DNA from 3 places in the Microbacterium sp. M1A1_1b genome. Region 3 is predicted to be linked to each of the others. Evidence: predicted binding sites of a transcription regulator. Region 3 holds the regulator's gene; each other region holds the start of a gene.

Region 1 (5,103 bases), on a different contig from region 3:
ATCGGCCGCCGTCCGCGCAACCACCGAGGACCGGGAGCCCGGGACGATCGCCGCGCCGAGGGCATCGATCGTCGTCGCGAACTCGCTCCGCCCCACGAAGTGGTCCCCGACGGCGACGAGCGCGCGGACCCCGAGCAGTGACGCGCACTGCGCCCAGGCCGTTGCGGGCGTGGCCAGCGACAGCCCGGAATGCTCGACCGCCTGGGCGGCCGAGAGGCGATGGGCGCGGACGTTGGGCCGACGCATCCGAGCTCCATCCGCGGTCGTGGACACGTGCACCGTCGGGTCGTCCTGCACGGCGCGGGGAAGCGGTGCACCCCACAGTCGCGCCGCGGTGGTGTGACTGAAGAACTGGTCCGGACGCATGACGAGCGCCAGCGCCTCGATGAACGACGCGAATCCCTCGTTGCCCATGGCGACACGAACGCCGTGCACCGGAGCGGACAGGTCAGAACGACGGAGCCGTTCGCCGTTCACTCCGAGGGCAGCGGCGTCGGAGACCCGGAAGGCTCCGCGTCCGAGGTCTCCGGGCAGGGGTCGCAGGCGGGGCATCCTCGATCATGACGTCGACCGCCGTGGTCGCAACCGCTCGTCGGACGGAACTGTGGAGAACCAGGCGTGCCGAGCCTCCTGTGCAGGACCTCGAAGCGGTGTTCTGGCCGCGTCCGGGCCCACCCGCCGATCTCACCGGTGAGGAATCACCGGCGGTCTGACGCCGACTGGTCGCACGTCGTCGCTCCAGGCCCGGCGGACCGACAGTTCGTGACCGCTCAGCGGACGTGAGCGGGGTGTTGTGACCGGTCGTTGCGGGAGCTCCGGACCGGCACGCGGCAGCCCCGGCACGCGGCAGCCCCGCCCCCGGCACCGCCCCGGCACGCGGCAGCACCCGCTCCCGGCACCGCCCCCGGCACGCAGAAGGGCCCCCGCACGCGCAGCGTGCAAGGGCCCTTCCGTGTCAGGACTGGATCAGAAGTCCATGCCACCCGTCGGGTCGCCAGCCGGAGCGGCCGCGGCGCGCTCGGGCTTGTCGGCGACGACGACCTCGGTCGTCAGGAACAGACCGGCGATCGACGCAGCGTTCTGCAGCGCCGAGCGCGTGACCTTGGCGGGGTCGATGATGCCCGCGGCGATCAGGTCGACGTACTCGCCGGTCGCGGCGTTGAGGCCCCAGCCCGCTTCGAGCTCGCGGACCTTGGCGGCCACGACACCCGGCTCGAGACCGGCGTTGAGCGCGATCTGCTTGAGCGGCGCGTCGATGGCCACGCGGACGATGTTCGCACCGGTCGCCTCGTCACCCTCGAGGGTGAGCGAGTCGAGCGCGACCTTGCCGGCCTGGATCAGGGCGACGCCACCGCCGGCGACGATGCCCTCTTCCACAGCGGCCTTGGCGTTGCGGACGGCGTCCTCGATGCGGTGCTTGCGCTCCTTGAGCTCGACCTCGGTCGCAGCACCCGCCTTGATGACGGCCACGCCACCGGCGAGCTTCGCGAGGCGCTCCTGGAGCTTCTCGCGGTCGTAGTCGGAGTCGGTCGCCTCGATCTCGGAGCGGATCTGACGGACGCGGCCCGCGATCTGCTCGGTGTCGCCGGCACCTTCGACGATGGTGGTCTCGTCCTTGGTGATGACGACCTTGCGCGCCTTGCCCAGCAGGTCGAGCGTGGCGTTCTCGAGCTTGAGGCCGACCTCTTCGGAGATGACCTGGCCACCGGTCAGGATCGCGATGTCCTGCAGCATGGCCTTGCGACGGTCACCGAAGCCCGGGGCCTTGACGGCGACGGACTTGAAGATGCCGCGGATCTTGTTCACGACGAGCGTGGCCAGGGCCTCGCCGTCGACGTCCTCGGCGATGATGAGGAGCTGCTTGCCTGCCTGGATCACCTTGTCGACGACCGGCAGCAGGTCCTTGATGTTCGAGATCTTCGAGTTGACGATCAGGATGTAGGCGTCTTCGAAGACGGCTTCCTGACGCTCGGGGTCGGTGACGAAGTACTGCGACAGGTAGCCCTTGTCGAAGCGCATGCCCTCGGTGAGCTCGAGCTCGGTGCCGAAGGTGTTCGACTCCTCGACGGTGACGACGCCTTCCTTGCCGACCTTGTCGATCGCCTCGGCGATGAGCGCGCCGATGGTCGGGTCCGCGGCCGAGATCGACGCGGTGGCGGCGATCTGGTCCTTGGTCTCGATCTCCTTGGCGTTCGCGAGCAGCTGGTCCGAGACGGCCGCGACGGCCTTCTCGATGCCGCGCTTCAGCGAGACGGGGTCGGCGCCGGCTGCGACGTTGCGCAGGCCTTCGCGGACCAGGGCCTGGGCGAGCACGGTCGCGGTGGTCGTTCCGTCACCGGCGACGTCGTCGGTCTTCTTGGCGACCTCCTTGACGAGCTCGGCACCGATCTTCTCGTACGGGTCGTCGAGCTCGATCTCCTTGGCGATGGAGACACCGTCGTTCGTGATCGTGGGGGCGCCCCACTTCTTCTCGAGGACGACGTTGCGGCCGCGCGGGCCGAGCGTCACCTTCACGGCGTCGGCCAGCTGGTTCAGGCCGCGCTCGAGGCCACGACGGGCCTCTTCGTCGAAAGCAATGATCTTTGCCATGTGAGTTTCTCGTCCCTCCAGGACAACGTGGGGGTCTTCCGGCACTCAGCGTGACCGAGCGCCTGCGCACGCGGCGTCAGCCGGTGCACCTGGCACTCAGTACGACCGAGTGCCAAGCCCGATTCTGGCACTCGACCCCTGAGAGTGCAACACGCACCGACCAGCGGGTCCCGGCACGACGAACGCCCGCACACGCCCGACACAACGAGCACGCACGCACACCCGGCACGACGAACGCGCCGCCCCGGTGGGGACGGCGCGTTCCTCGTGTGGTTCGGCGGCTACGCCGGACGGACCGACTCGGCCTGCGGGCCCTTCGACCCCGTGCCGACGTCGAACGTCACTGCCTGGCCCTCCTCGAGGACCTTGTAGCCGTTCATGTCGATGGCCGAGTAGTGGACGAACACGTCCTGGCCCCCTCCATCGACGGTGATGAAGCCGAAGCCCTTCTCAGCGTTGAACCACTTGACGGTTCCGTTGGCCATGATCTGTTGCTCCCTGCGGTACTGCTTGTCGCGAACGACGGGGCCGTCGGGTGACGCCGTCGGGTCCAGGGTGGTGCGCATCGTGCGTACCGAGGTCCGACGACATTGCGATCACTCCGGTGACCACTTGTGACTCTAATCAGGAACAGCCCACGGGCAAGCGGTGTGACGGACATTTCCGGTACCCGCCGCCGGAACTCAACGTGCCGGAAACACGATCGTCACAAATGCGGTCCCGAATGCGCCGACTGCCACGGATCAACCGGTGTAGTCAGCCCCCAGCACGACACTGACGTCTGCGTTCGGGAATGCAGCGGACTGTTCCACCGCGGTCGTTCCGAGGGACTTCGCGATCCCTTCGGCGAGGGCCTTCTGTGACTCCTGCTGGTAGTACACGATGGTCGACGCCGTGCCGGTCGTGCCCGCGTTGCCGCTCGACGTGACCTTCCACCCCGCCGTGGTCAGCGTGCTCGTGCCCTTCGCCGCGAGTCCCGCGGTCGAGGTGCCGTTCAGGACGACGAGCGTCGTGCTGCCCTGGTCGGCCGGCGTGGCCGCTGCGGGGGTCGACGGCGACGACGACTCCGAGGGGGACGCCGATGCCGACGCGGACGAGGACGCCGACGGTGAGGACGACGCGTCCGACCCCGAGAACGAGTAGCTGCCGTTCAGCAGCGCCAGCACCAGCACGCCGATGCCGACCAGCACCCCGGTGGCCAGGGCGGCCCAGGCGAACGCGATCCATCCGCGACCACGACGGTGCATGCCACGGTGCGCCCCGACACGCGGACCGTCGGTCACGTCGTCGAAACGGTCATGGGGGAATCTCGTCATCGTTCCTCTTCGGTTCCGTTGGCACCCGGCAGGGCGAAGCTGCGCGCCGCACGCGCCGCGGTGCGCGACCGGCGCAGCCGCTGCAGGCGTCCGACGAGCTGCGGGTCGTGGGCGAGCGCGGCCGGCGAGTCGATCACGCGGTTGAGCACCTGGTAGTAGCGCGCCGGCGACATGTCGAACTCGACCCGGATCTCCGCCTCTTTCGTCCGGTCGTGCCGTGCCCGTTCGTGCTCGAACGCGAGCACGTGCTTGGCGAGCTCGCTGAGCTCGTCCGCGGGCATGGTGGTCACGACGGGTCCGATCGCGTTCGGGGAACAGGTCTCGCACATCGTAGGGGCGCGGTCGATGCCGACCCTGGCATGGCCCTGGACTGTCGCGGAATCGGCCCTGGGGGTTCTCAGACCGCGCGGATCCACCGCACGCGTGTGCCGAACGCGTCGGACACCGCGACCGCGACGCCGTCGAGCGAGAGCGTCGCGAAGGCGTCCGGGTCGGCGGGGTCGACGTCGTCGGGCAGTGTGGCCGCCACGTCGCGCAGGATGCCGGTGCGCTCGAGCGCGATCCACCGCACGCCGCGCTCGCGGATCCGGTCGACGAACCGTTGCCGTTCGGCTCCCGGCACGTAGACCAGGGTGCCGGTGGTCAGGACGAGGGGCTCGCAGCCATCGGGCAGCGCGTCGATCGCGGCGTCGAGGTCGTCCGGCACACGGCCGGTGATGCGGACAGGAGGCACGGCGAGCGTCGCCGACATCGCCGATCGCATCAGGGCGATGCGGTCCAGGGCCTCGGGCGGCACCGCCTGCACCAGCCGGTCGAGGGCGTCCGGCGCGGCCGGGTCGATGGGGTGGGGGTCGAGGGCGACCCGCGCGGCGATGCGGATCGGCGCCGTGGCCGGCGCCGGCAGCGCTCCCCAGGCGTCGGCGACCAGGTGGATCGACGGGTCCGCGGGCGCGGTGTGCATCCGGACGGTGCGGTGTCGCACCCCCTGCCGGACGTCGCGCCCCCGCGCACCGGGGTGCGATGTCGCGAGAGGGGTGCGATCGGGGTCGGCGCCGTCTGCGACGCGGTAGTCCAGGGTCACGCGGTCCGGGATCGAGCACAGGCCCGCGGACGCGCCGACGTCCACCAGGCCGAGCGGCCGGTCGACGGACCTGGCGACCATCGCGACGACCGGCACGACGGGACCGAGCCGCCGCGG
Region 2 (5,103 bases), on a different contig from region 3:
CATCGGCATCTACAAGTTCGACGGGGACAACAAGCCCGTCTACCAGAGCGCCATCCAGGGCTCGGTCAAGAAGTAACACGCGTCACCAGGACGGCCCCGGCAGCACTGCTGTCGGGGCCGTTCCGCGTCCGGCGGCGGCGGGCTCTGCCGTCGCCGAGTCTCGGGCCCGTGGACAGATTGCGGCGTCCGGACGCCGCAATCTGTCCGCCATGCCGAGACTCGGCGCACGGGCCGGACGGTGAACGGCGGCGGGCAGCAGGCGGACGGGAGGCCCGGGCCGGCTCCGTCAGGCGGCTGCCGCGGGCAGCGGGGCGCGCCGGGCGCGCCGGTTCGCCACGAACGAGTCGGTGGTCAGGATCAGCAGCGCGAGCCACACGATCGCGAAGCCGGTCCACCGCGACGGGCTCATCGCCTCGTGCTGGACGGCCACGCCCACGACGAGCTGCATCACCGGGGTCAGGTACTGCGTCAGCCCGAGCGTCGACAGCGACAGCCGGCGGGCCGAGGACGCGAACAGCAGCAGCGGCACCGCGGTCGCCGGGCCCGCGGCGACCATGATCAGCGCGTGCACCCAGCCGGCGCTGCCGAAGGTGATCCCGCCGCCCAGCCCCGTCAGTCCCATCACCACGAGGGCGACGACCGCGACGGGGGTGAGCCACATCGTCTCCATCGTCAGCCCGCTCAGCGCGTCGACCGTGCCACCGACGCGCTTCTTCACCAGGCCGTACAGCCCGAACGAGAACGCCAGCACGATCGAGATCCACGGCATCTGCCCGTACCCGACGGCGATCACCACGACGGCCACGATGCTGATGCCGACCGCCACCCACTGCGCCGGCCGCAGGCGCTCGCGCAGCAGCACGACGCCCAGCGCGATCGTGACGAGCGGGTTGATGAAGTACCCGAGCGCGGCCTCGACCGTGTGGCCGGTCGTCGTCGCGAGGACGTACACGGTCCAGTTCACGACGATGAGCACCGCGGCGACCGCCATGACGCCCATCACCCGGCGTTGCGCGACCAGCGAGCGGGTCCGGCGCCACGAGCGGGTGACGGCGATGCCGACGGCGCAGAACCCCAGCCCGAAGACGATCCGCCAGGCGACGATCTCGAACGCGCCGGCGGGAGCCATCGCGGTGAACAGCAGCGGCATGAGCCCCCAGAGCCCGTAGGCCACGACGGCCTGCAGGACCCCGACGGATGCTTCGCTCCTGGCCACGCGCTCACTCACCCGGCAATGCTACGGACGTGCGCCGACAGGACGACGCAGGCCGGGCCTCCAGGACGGCCACCGCGCCCCGCGACCGGAACGGCGAACGCCCCGCCGGTCCGGGGACCGACGGGGCGTTCGACGAGGAGCTGAGCCTCGGGCTCAGTGCTCGATGACGGCGAGGACGTCGCGAGCGGACAGGACCAGCAGGTCCTCGCCCGAGTACTTGACCTCGGTGCCGCCGTACTTCGAGTAGATGACCTTGTCGCCGACGGCGACGTCGAGCGGGACGCGGTTGCCGTTGTCGTCGATGCGACCCGGACCCACGGCCACGACCTCGCCCTCCTGCGGCTTCTCCTTCGCGGTGTCCGGGATGACGAGACCGGACGCAGTGGTCTGCTCCGCCTCGACCTGACGGATGACGATGCGATCTTCGAGCGGCTTGATGGTGACGGCCACGGTGACCTCTTCTTTCTCGGTACTGACTCGGTAGAGATGAAAACCGGTTGGCACTAGACACACGAGAGTGCCAGGTCCAACTGTAGGGGGCCGCTGGCACTCGGTCAATCCGAGTGCCAGGACTCCCGTCGATGGGAGGATCGTCTCATGGACGCCACCGAACTCGCACAGCTGCTGACGCCGGACGGCATGGCGCTGCTCGACCGGACCCCCGCGGTCTCCGACGGCGGTGAGATCGTCCGGGTGGTCGCACGGCTCCGCAGCGAGGGGCACGACCCGGCGCTCGTCTCCGCGGTCCTGACCCAGGCGAAACTGCGGCAGAAGGCCCGCGGCAAGTTCGGCGACTTCGCCAGCCGGATGCTGTTCACCGAGGCCGGCCTCGAGCAGGCGACACGGCTGTCGGTCGCCGCGCAGCACGCCGGGCGCTTCGCCGCTGCCGGGCTGCGCCGGGTGGCGGACCTGGGCTGCGGCATCGGCGGGGACGCGATGGCGATGGCCGCGCTCGACCTCGACGTCACCGCCGTCGACCGCGACGAGGTCACGGCGGCCGTCGCGACCCACAACCTGGCGCTGTGGGACGACGCCCGCGTCGAGCTCGGCGACGCGGGCACGTTCGACCTGTCCCGCGTGGACGGCGTCTGGATGGACCCGGCCCGACGCACGAGCGGCCACACGAACACCCGCCGACTGGCCGACCCCGACGACTGGTCCCCGTCGCTCGACACGGTGTTCGCCGCCGCCACCACGACCCCGACCGGCGTGAAGCTCGGCCCCGGCATCGACCGCGACCTGATCCCCGACGCGGCCGAGGCGCAGTGGACGTCCGTCGACCGCGAGGTCGTCGAGCTCGCCCTGTGGTTCGGGCCCCTCGCCCGCCCGGGCATCCGACGCGCAGCGACCGTGATCGGCGCCCACGGCATCGCCGAGCTCACGGGCGACGCCGACGCCCCGGACGTCGGGGTCGGCCCGATCGGCGCGTACCTCTACGAACCCGACGGTGCCGTCATCCGGGCCCGGCTGATCGGTGACCTGGCACGGTCGATCGAGGGGAACATGCTGTCGGACGGGATCGCGTACGTGACGAGCGACCAGGCCGTGACGACGCCGTTCGCGCAGGGGTTCCGGGTGCTCGACACCCTGCCGCTCGACGTCAAGCAGCTCAGCGCTCGGCTGGCGGCCGACGGCGTGGGCACCGTGGAGATCAAGAAGCGCGGGGTCGACGTCGACCCCGCGCAGTTCCGGAAGCGCCTGCGGCTGCGCGGCGGCACCCGGCAGGTGACGCTGGTGCTGACCCGCCTGGAGGGCCGCCACACCGCGGTGCTGTGCGAACGGCTCCCACAGGCGGCCAGCTGATCGGACAGCGAGCCGAGGACCGCGGGCCGTTGGCCGCGGTCGACGGTGCCGCGTCGGCCTCGCCGGCCCGTCGGCCGGTCCGTCAGAGGACGAAGGCGCCCGAGTTCGAACCGGAGTCGTAGTCGGAGTAGTTGGCGGACTGCCCGATCGCGAAGACGACCACGGCGATCCACAGGATCCACAGGCCGAGCATGACCCAGCCGGCGATGATGCCGGTGAGCGCCAGACCGCGGCCCCGTTCGCCGCTCTGCTTGATCTTGCCGAGAGCGACGTGGCCGAGGATCGCCCCGGCCGGACCGAGCAGGACCGCGATGAAGAACAGCGGGATCGCGCCGAGGCCGAACACGATCGACAGGATCGCCAGCAGGTTCGTCTTGGGCTGCTGGGCGTAGGGCTGGTACGCCGAGGCGGCGTAGGGGTTCTGCTGCCCCTGCTGCGCGTACGGGTTGTACTGCTGCTGCCCGGGCTGCTGGGCGTACTGGCCGGGCTGGGCGTACTGGCCGGGCTGACCGTTCTGGCCCTGCTGGCCGTACTGACCCGACTGGCCGTACTGGCCCGACTGGTCGTACTGACCGGGCTGGCCGTACTGACCCGGCTGGCTGTACTGGCCAGGCTGCGGCGCCGAGGGGTTCTGCGGGGCCCCGTACTGCGGCTGGGCCGGCTGCTGCGGCTGCTGCCCGTACTGCGGCTGGGCCGGCTGCTGCGGCTGCTGCTGTCCGTACGGCTGCTGCTGGGTGTTCTGGCCGTACCCGTTCGGCTCGGCGGCGGATCCGGGGGCGGGAGTCGACGCATCCGGGCGCTGCCCGTCCGGCTGCTGCTCGCCCGGCTTCGGCCACTGGTTCTGATCGGACACGTTGCACCCCTCCCGACGACCCGTGCGGCCGTCGACAGGAATCCTCCCACAGCCGGCAGCCGCCGGTTCAGACCTGGACGGTCGTCACCGGCAGCGTGGAGTCCGCTGCCAGGCCGAGGTCGCTCGGCGGATGCCCCTCGGCGACCAGCCGGGCACCGACCGCGGCGATCATCGCACCGTTGTCCGTGCACAGGTCGAGCGGCGGGATCCGCAGCTCGACCCCGGCGGCCGCGCAGCGCTCGGTCGCCACGGCACGCAGGCGGGCGTTCGCCACGACACCACCGCCGAGCAGCAGCCGGGGCACGCCGGTGTCACGACAGGCGTTCAGTGCCTTGGTCAGCAGGACGTCGACCACGGCCTCGCGGAAGGACGCGGCGACGTCGGCGACGGGCACCTCGGTCCCCTCGTCGCGGCAGCGTTCGACCCACCGGGCGACCGAGGTCTTCAGGCCCGAGAACGAGAAGTCGTACCGGTGCGCCGCCAGGTCCTTCGGCAGCGTCAGGCCCCGGGGGAACCGGATCGCCGTGGGGTCCCCGTCCGCGGCGGCGCGATCGATCTGCGGCCCGCCCGGGTAGGGCAGGCCGAGCAGCCGGGCGACCTTGTCGAAGGCCTCGCCCGCGGCGTCGTCGATGGTCTCACCGAGCAGCTCGACGTCACCCACCAGGTCGCGGACGAGCAGCAGCGACGTGTGCCCGCCGGACACCAGCAGCGCCACGGTCGGCAGCTCGAGGGCGCTGCCGTCGGCACGCAGCACGTCGGCACCGACGTGGCCGACCAGGTGGTTCACGCCGTACAGCGGCTTGCCGGTGGCCACGGCGAGCGCCTTCGCGGCGCCGACCCCGACCATCAGGGCGCCGGCGAGCCCCGGGCCGGCGGTCACCGCAACGGCGTCGAGCTCGTCGAGGGTCACGCCGGCCTGCGCCAGCGCCTGGGCCAGGGTGGGCGTCATCGCTTCGAGGTGGGCACGGGCCGCGACCTCGGGCACGACCCCGCCGTAGCGCGCGTGCTCCTCCATGCTCGAGGCGATGACGTTGGCCAGCAGGGTCGTGCCGCGGACGATCCCGATGCCGGTCTCGTCGCACGAGGTCTCGATGCCGAGCACCAGCGGTTCAGCCATCCACGGCCTCCTGTCCGATCGGTCCGGGTCGGGTGGCCGCGCTCGGCAGTGCCAGCCGCATCACCCGGGCGTCGACGCCGTCGGGTTGGTAGTAGCGCGGCCGGGTGGCGATGT
Region 3 (5,103 bases):
GATCGCGTCCTCGATCAGTGCGGCGTCGGCGACGCAGTCGCGTGCGATCGCGACGGCGTTCGTGTGCCGCAGGGCATCGACGTCGTAGACCCCGGTCGCGACGGCCAGGAACGGGATCCCCGCGGCATCGGCGGCGTTGCCGTCCCGCGGGGTGTCGCCGACGATCACGGCACGGGTGCCCACCAGGTCCGCGGCGGCCAGCGCGGTGACGCCCGCACGCTCCACTTCTTCGTCACCGAAGTACGAGTGCTCCCAGTCGAAGGCGTCGACGTCGAACCCGGCGCCGGAGAGCTTCACGCGCGCACGGTAGGCCGAGTTGCCCGTCAGCAGGCCGTTGCGCCACCCCAGGGTGGCGAAGCGTGCGACGAGTGCGGCGGCACCGGGAGCAGCCACGCGGTGCTCACCCGAGCGGTGCCGTTCCTCGGACAGGTCGCGCAGGTGCCGGCTGACCAGCGGGATCACGTCGTCGCCCAGGTCGTGCGCGCGGACGTGCTCGGCGATGATGCCGGCGTCGGTGCGGCCGTGCTGGTGGCCGACGAGCTGGGGGAGGTCGGCGCCGGTCGCACGCTCGAGCGCCTGGTGGTAGAGGTTGCCCGGCGACGTCGCGTTGCGGACGAGGGTGCCGTCGATGTCCCACAGCACCGTGGTCGGGACGGGGTGGTGCTCCATGGCTCCATCATGGCGGAGAATGGTCTCCATGCCGAGTGCTCTCCCGATCGCTGATCCGGCACCCGCGGACGGACTCCTGGTGCCGCGGCCCGAAGCGGGGGACGTGCCGTTCGGCGTCTACGTGCACGTGCCCTTCTGCCGGGTGCGCTGCGGGTACTGCGACTTCAACACCTACACGGCCTCCGAGCTGCGCGGGGTGCGCCGTGACGACTACGCCGGGCACGCCGTGCGCGAGATCGCGTGGGCGGCGTCGGTGCTCGACCGATCCGGTGTGCCCCGGCGGCCGGTGTCGACCGTCTTCTTCGGGGGCGGCACCCCGACGATGCTGCCGGCGAGCGACCTGGCGATGATCCTCCGGGCGATCGACGACACGTGGGGGATCCTGCCGGGGGCAGAGGTCACGACCGAGGCGAACCCCGACTCGGTCGACGCGTCAGCACTCGAGACCCTGCGTGCCGGCGGGTTCAACCGGATGAGCTTCGGCATGCAGTCGGCGGTGCCGCACGTGCTCGCCACCCTCGACCGCACCCACGACCCGGAGCGCGTGCCGATCGTCGTCGACCTCGCGAAGCAGCTGGGGCTCGACGTCTCGCTCGACCTGATCTACTCGACGCCGGGGGAGTCCCTGGACGACTGGCGAACCTCGCTCGACGCGGCGATCGCCTGCGCCCCTGATCACGTGTCGGCGTACTCGCTCATCGTCGAGGACGGCACCGCGATGGGGCGTGCCGTCGCGCGCGGTGACCTGCCGGCACCGGATGACGACCTGGCCGCCGACATGTACGAGTTGGCCGACCAGGTCCTGGGGGACGCTGGCTACGGCTGGTACGAGGTCTCCAACTGGGCGCGCGGCGACGCGCACGCCAGCCGCCACAACCTGTCCTACTGGAAGGGCCACGACTGGTGGGGCATCGGCCCGGGCGCCCACTCCAGCGTGGCGGGCACCCGCTGGTGGAACGTCAAGCACCCGGCCGCGTACGCCGCCCGGGTGCTCGCCGACGCGTCACCGGCGGCGGGACGCGAGAGCATCGACGACGAGACACGCTACGTCGAGCGCGTGCTCCTCGCCGCGCGGGTCCGCGGTGAGCTGACGACCGACGACCTCCGCCCGCAGGCGCGTGGCCGGGTCGCGGGCCTCATCGCACGGGGACTCGTGGACGGCCGCAGTGCGCTCGGCCGGCCGGGTGCCCCCGGCCGGCTCGAACTCACCCTGCGGGGCCGGCTGCTCGCCGACGCGGTGGTGCGCGAGCTGCTCGACTAGCGGCGGGCCGGGCTCACTGCTTGACGAACTCGATCGCCAGCGGGTAGCGGTAGTGCCGGCCCTGGTTGGCGGCGACCGCGGCGATGATCCCGAACACGATCGTGACCACGCGCACGGCCAGGATGATCAGCACGCCGATCCCCAGCCAGCTCGTGATCGCACCGATCGCGTCGGCGATCGCCATCGTGATGTAGAAGTTCAGCGCGACGCGCGTGTGCTCGCGGACGAACTGTCCCCGGTCACGCAGCACGAGGTACGCCACGAGCGGCGCGACGAAGCTGAAGAAGATGCCGCCGATGTGCGTCAGCGTCGCCCAGAGGCGCTGGTCTTCCGGGGTCATCGGTTGCGGCGGCTGGTACTGCCCCCCGCCGGGCTGCTGTCCGTAGCCCTGGGGTCCGTTCGGCGGCTGTCCGTAGCTCATGGCCGACAGCGTATCGACACCGGTGCGCTGGAGTGTGGGGACGTCGGTGCCCGGGCGTAGGATCAGCACTCGACACGTCCGAGTGCCAGAGCCCGTGCACCGCCAGTCCGACAGGAAGGATCCCGATGGTCAGTGAACGTTCCCTCGAGGTCCTCAAGGCCATCGTGCGTGACTACGTCGCCTCGCGCGAGCCCGTCGGCTCGAAGACCATCGTCGAGCGTCACGCGTTCGGGGTCAGCGCGGCGACGATCCGCAACGACATGGCCCTGCTCGAGGACGAACAGCTCATCATCGCGCCGCACACGTCGTCCGGGCGGGTCCCCACGGACAAGGGCTACCGGCTGTTCGTCGACCACCTGGCCGCTGCCCGGCCCCTGTCGAGCGCGCAGCGTCAGGCCATCGAGACCTTCCTGGGCGCGTCGAACGACCTCGACGACGTCCTGAGCCGCACGGTGCGGCTGCTCAGCCAGCTGACCAACCAGGTCGCCCTGGTGCAGTACCCGTCGATGGCGCGCGCACGGGTCCAGCACGTCGAACTCGTCCGCCTCGGCGACACCCGGCTCATGGTCGTCCTGATCACCGACACCGCCCGCGTCGAGCAGCGCGTGCTCGAGACCGACGTCGGCCTCGACGAACCGGCCCTGGGCGAACTGCGCGCCGTGCTCAACGGTGCGTCCGTCGGGCTGTTGCTGCACGACGTCCCCGCGGCACTCCGAGCGGTCCCCGCGCAGATCCGCCCCGAGTCGCAGACCCTGGCCGGGGTCGTCGTGGCGACGCTCATCGAGCAGGTCGCGGCCAACCGGCAGGACCGCCTGCTGATGGCGGGCGCTGCCAACCTGGCCAAGAGCGAGTCGGACTTCTCCGGCGGGCTGTTCCCCGTGCTCGAAGCGATCGAGGAACAGGTGACCCTGCTCCGGTTGTTCGGGGAGATGCAGCTCGACGACGCCGCCGTCACGGCACGGATCGGCGTCGAGAACGCCGAGTACGGGCTCGATGCCACCAGCATCGTCGCCGGCGGGTACGTCGCGGCCGGCGGCGAGGTCGCCCGGCTGGGCGTCCTCGGGCCGACCCGCATGGACTACGGGTCGAACATGGCCGCGGTCCGCGCGGTCGCGCGGTACCTGTCCAGGCTGCTCGGAGAGAATTGACGACCATCCCGGGGACGGGCGCGACCAGGCGGACGCGCCCCGGGCCTCCAGACCGATCCATCCACACGACCGACGAAACCTCCTGAGGAACACGTGGCAGACCACTACGACGTCCTCGGTGTCCCGCGCGACGCGGCCGACGCCGACATCAAGAAGGCGTACCGACGCCTCGCGCGCGAACTCCACCCCGACGTGAACCCGAGCCCCGACGCGGCCGAGCGCTTCAAGGACGTGACGCACGCGTACGACGTGCTGAGCGACCCCGAGCAGCGCCGGCGCTACGACGCCGGCCCCTCGGCCGACAGCCCCTTCGGTGGTGGCGGTGCCGGCGGGTTCAGCGACATCTTCGACGCCTTCTTCGGTGGCGGTGCCGGCGGCGGACGCGGCAGCGGCCCCCGCAGCCGCGCCGAGCGGGGGCAGGACGCCCTGCTGCGCATCGAGGTCGACCTGGACGAGGTGGTCTTCGGCACGCACAAGGACGTCGAGGTCGACACCGCGGTGCTCTGCGAGACGTGCAACGGCTCGTGCTGCGCGCCCGGCACCGGTCCGCGCACCTGCGACATCTGCGGCGGGTCGGGCTCGATCCAGCGTCAGGTCCGCTCGCTGCTCGGCAACGTGGTCACCAGCGCACCGTGCGGCACCTGCCGTGGCTACGGCACGGTCATCCCGAACCCGTGCCCGACCTGCCAGGGCCAGGGGCGCGTCCGCGCGCGTCGGACCATCCCGGTCGACGTGCCCGCCGGCGTCGACTCCGGCCTGCGCCTGCAGATGTCCGGGCAGGGCGAGGTCGGTCCCGCCGGCGGACCCTCGGGTGACCTGTTCCTCGAGATCCGCGTGCGGCACCACGACGTCTTCAGCCGCGACGGCGACGACCTGCTCGCCACCCTCGAGGTCGCGATGACCGACGCCGTGCTCGGCACGACCACGACGATCGACGGCCTGGACGGACCGGTCGAGCTCGAGATCCGTCCGGGTGTGCAGAGCGCCGACGTGCTCGTGCTCAAGGACCGCGGCGTCACGAAGCTGCGCGGGAACGGCCGCGGCGACCTGCGCGTCGGCGTGCAGGTCGTCACGCCGACCAAGCTCTCGCACAAGGAGCGCGGTCTGGTGGAGCAGCTGGCGAAGTCGCACAAGGCCGCGCCACCGCAGCTCGCCCGCTTCCAGCAGGGCATGTTCGGCAAGCTGCGCGACCGCTTCTTCAACTTCTGATGGCATCGCTCTACCTGGTCGACTCGCTCGACGGCGCGACCGTCGGCGGCGCGGTGACGCTCGACGGCGCCGAGGGCCGGCACGCGGTCACCGTGTCCCGGGTCCGCGTCGGGGAGACCCTGCGCATCTCGGACGGTCAGGGCACCGTCGTGGTGGGACCGGTGGCGTCCGTGGACCGGGACACGCTCGTGCTGACCGTCGCGTCGCTCGACACCTCGCCGGTGCCGGTCCCGTTGCTGACGCTCGTGCAGGCACTGGCCAAGGGCGGCCGCGACGAGATGGCAGTGCAGGCTGCGACCGAGATCGGGGTCGACCGGGTGGTGCCGTGGTCGGCCGCGCGCAGCGTCGCACGGTGGGAGGGCCCGAAGGTCGCGAAGGGGCAGGCCCGGTGGGCG

What was found. The regulator HrcA, encoded in region 3, represses chaperone genes, less so after heat shock. The targets are predictions, from matches to a motif close to TTNGCACTCGNNNNNNNCGAGTGCNAA.
Region 1: groL (chaperonin GroEL) is a predicted target of HrcA. The motif match lies at 2,679-2,705, and genes of this name have one in related genera.
Region 2: groES (co-chaperone GroES) is a predicted target of HrcA. The motif match lies at 1,760-1,786, and genes of this name have one in related genera.

Annotation. Positions count from the first base shown of each region.
Region 1 is NZ_JBKFAJ010000009.1:51,977-57,079, forward strand. Features, by position in the region: gene ACLBWP_RS16735 (hypothetical protein) at 1-552, opposite strand, end outside; gene groL (chaperonin GroEL) at 967-2,589, opposite strand; gene ACLBWP_RS16745 (cold-shock protein) at 2,871-3,074, opposite strand; gene ACLBWP_RS16750 (LytR C-terminal domain-containing protein) at 3,333-3,872, opposite strand; gene ACLBWP_RS16755 (DUF3263 domain-containing protein) at 3,902-4,186, opposite strand; gene ACLBWP_RS16760 (DUF2332 family protein) at 4,303-5,103, opposite strand, start outside.
Region 2 is NZ_JBKFAJ010000004.1:332,252-337,354, reverse strand. Features, by position in the region: gene ACLBWP_RS12190 (ABC transporter substrate-binding protein) at 1-76, shown strand, start outside; gene rarD (EamA family transporter RarD) at 287-1,228, opposite strand; gene groES (co-chaperone GroES) at 1,370-1,666, opposite strand; gene ACLBWP_RS12175 (class I SAM-dependent methyltransferase) at 1,814-3,019, shown strand; gene ACLBWP_RS12170 (DUF4190 domain-containing protein) at 3,102-3,872, opposite strand; gene tsaD (tRNA (adenosine(37)-N6)-threonylcarbamoyltransferase complex transferase subunit TsaD) at 3,940-4,989, opposite strand; gene rimI (ribosomal protein S18-alanine N-acetyltransferase) at 4,982-5,103, opposite strand, start outside.
Region 3 is NZ_JBKFAJ010000001.1:737,949-743,051, reverse strand. Features, by position in the region: gene ACLBWP_RS03725 (HAD family hydrolase) at 1-669, opposite strand, end outside; gene hemW (radical SAM family heme chaperone HemW) at 698-1,930, shown strand; gene ACLBWP_RS03715 (DUF4870 domain-containing protein) at 1,944-2,351, opposite strand; gene hrcA (heat-inducible transcriptional repressor HrcA) at 2,477-3,499, shown strand; gene dnaJ (molecular chaperone DnaJ) at 3,593-4,708, shown strand; gene ACLBWP_RS03700 (RsmE family RNA methyltransferase) at 4,708-5,103, shown strand, end outside.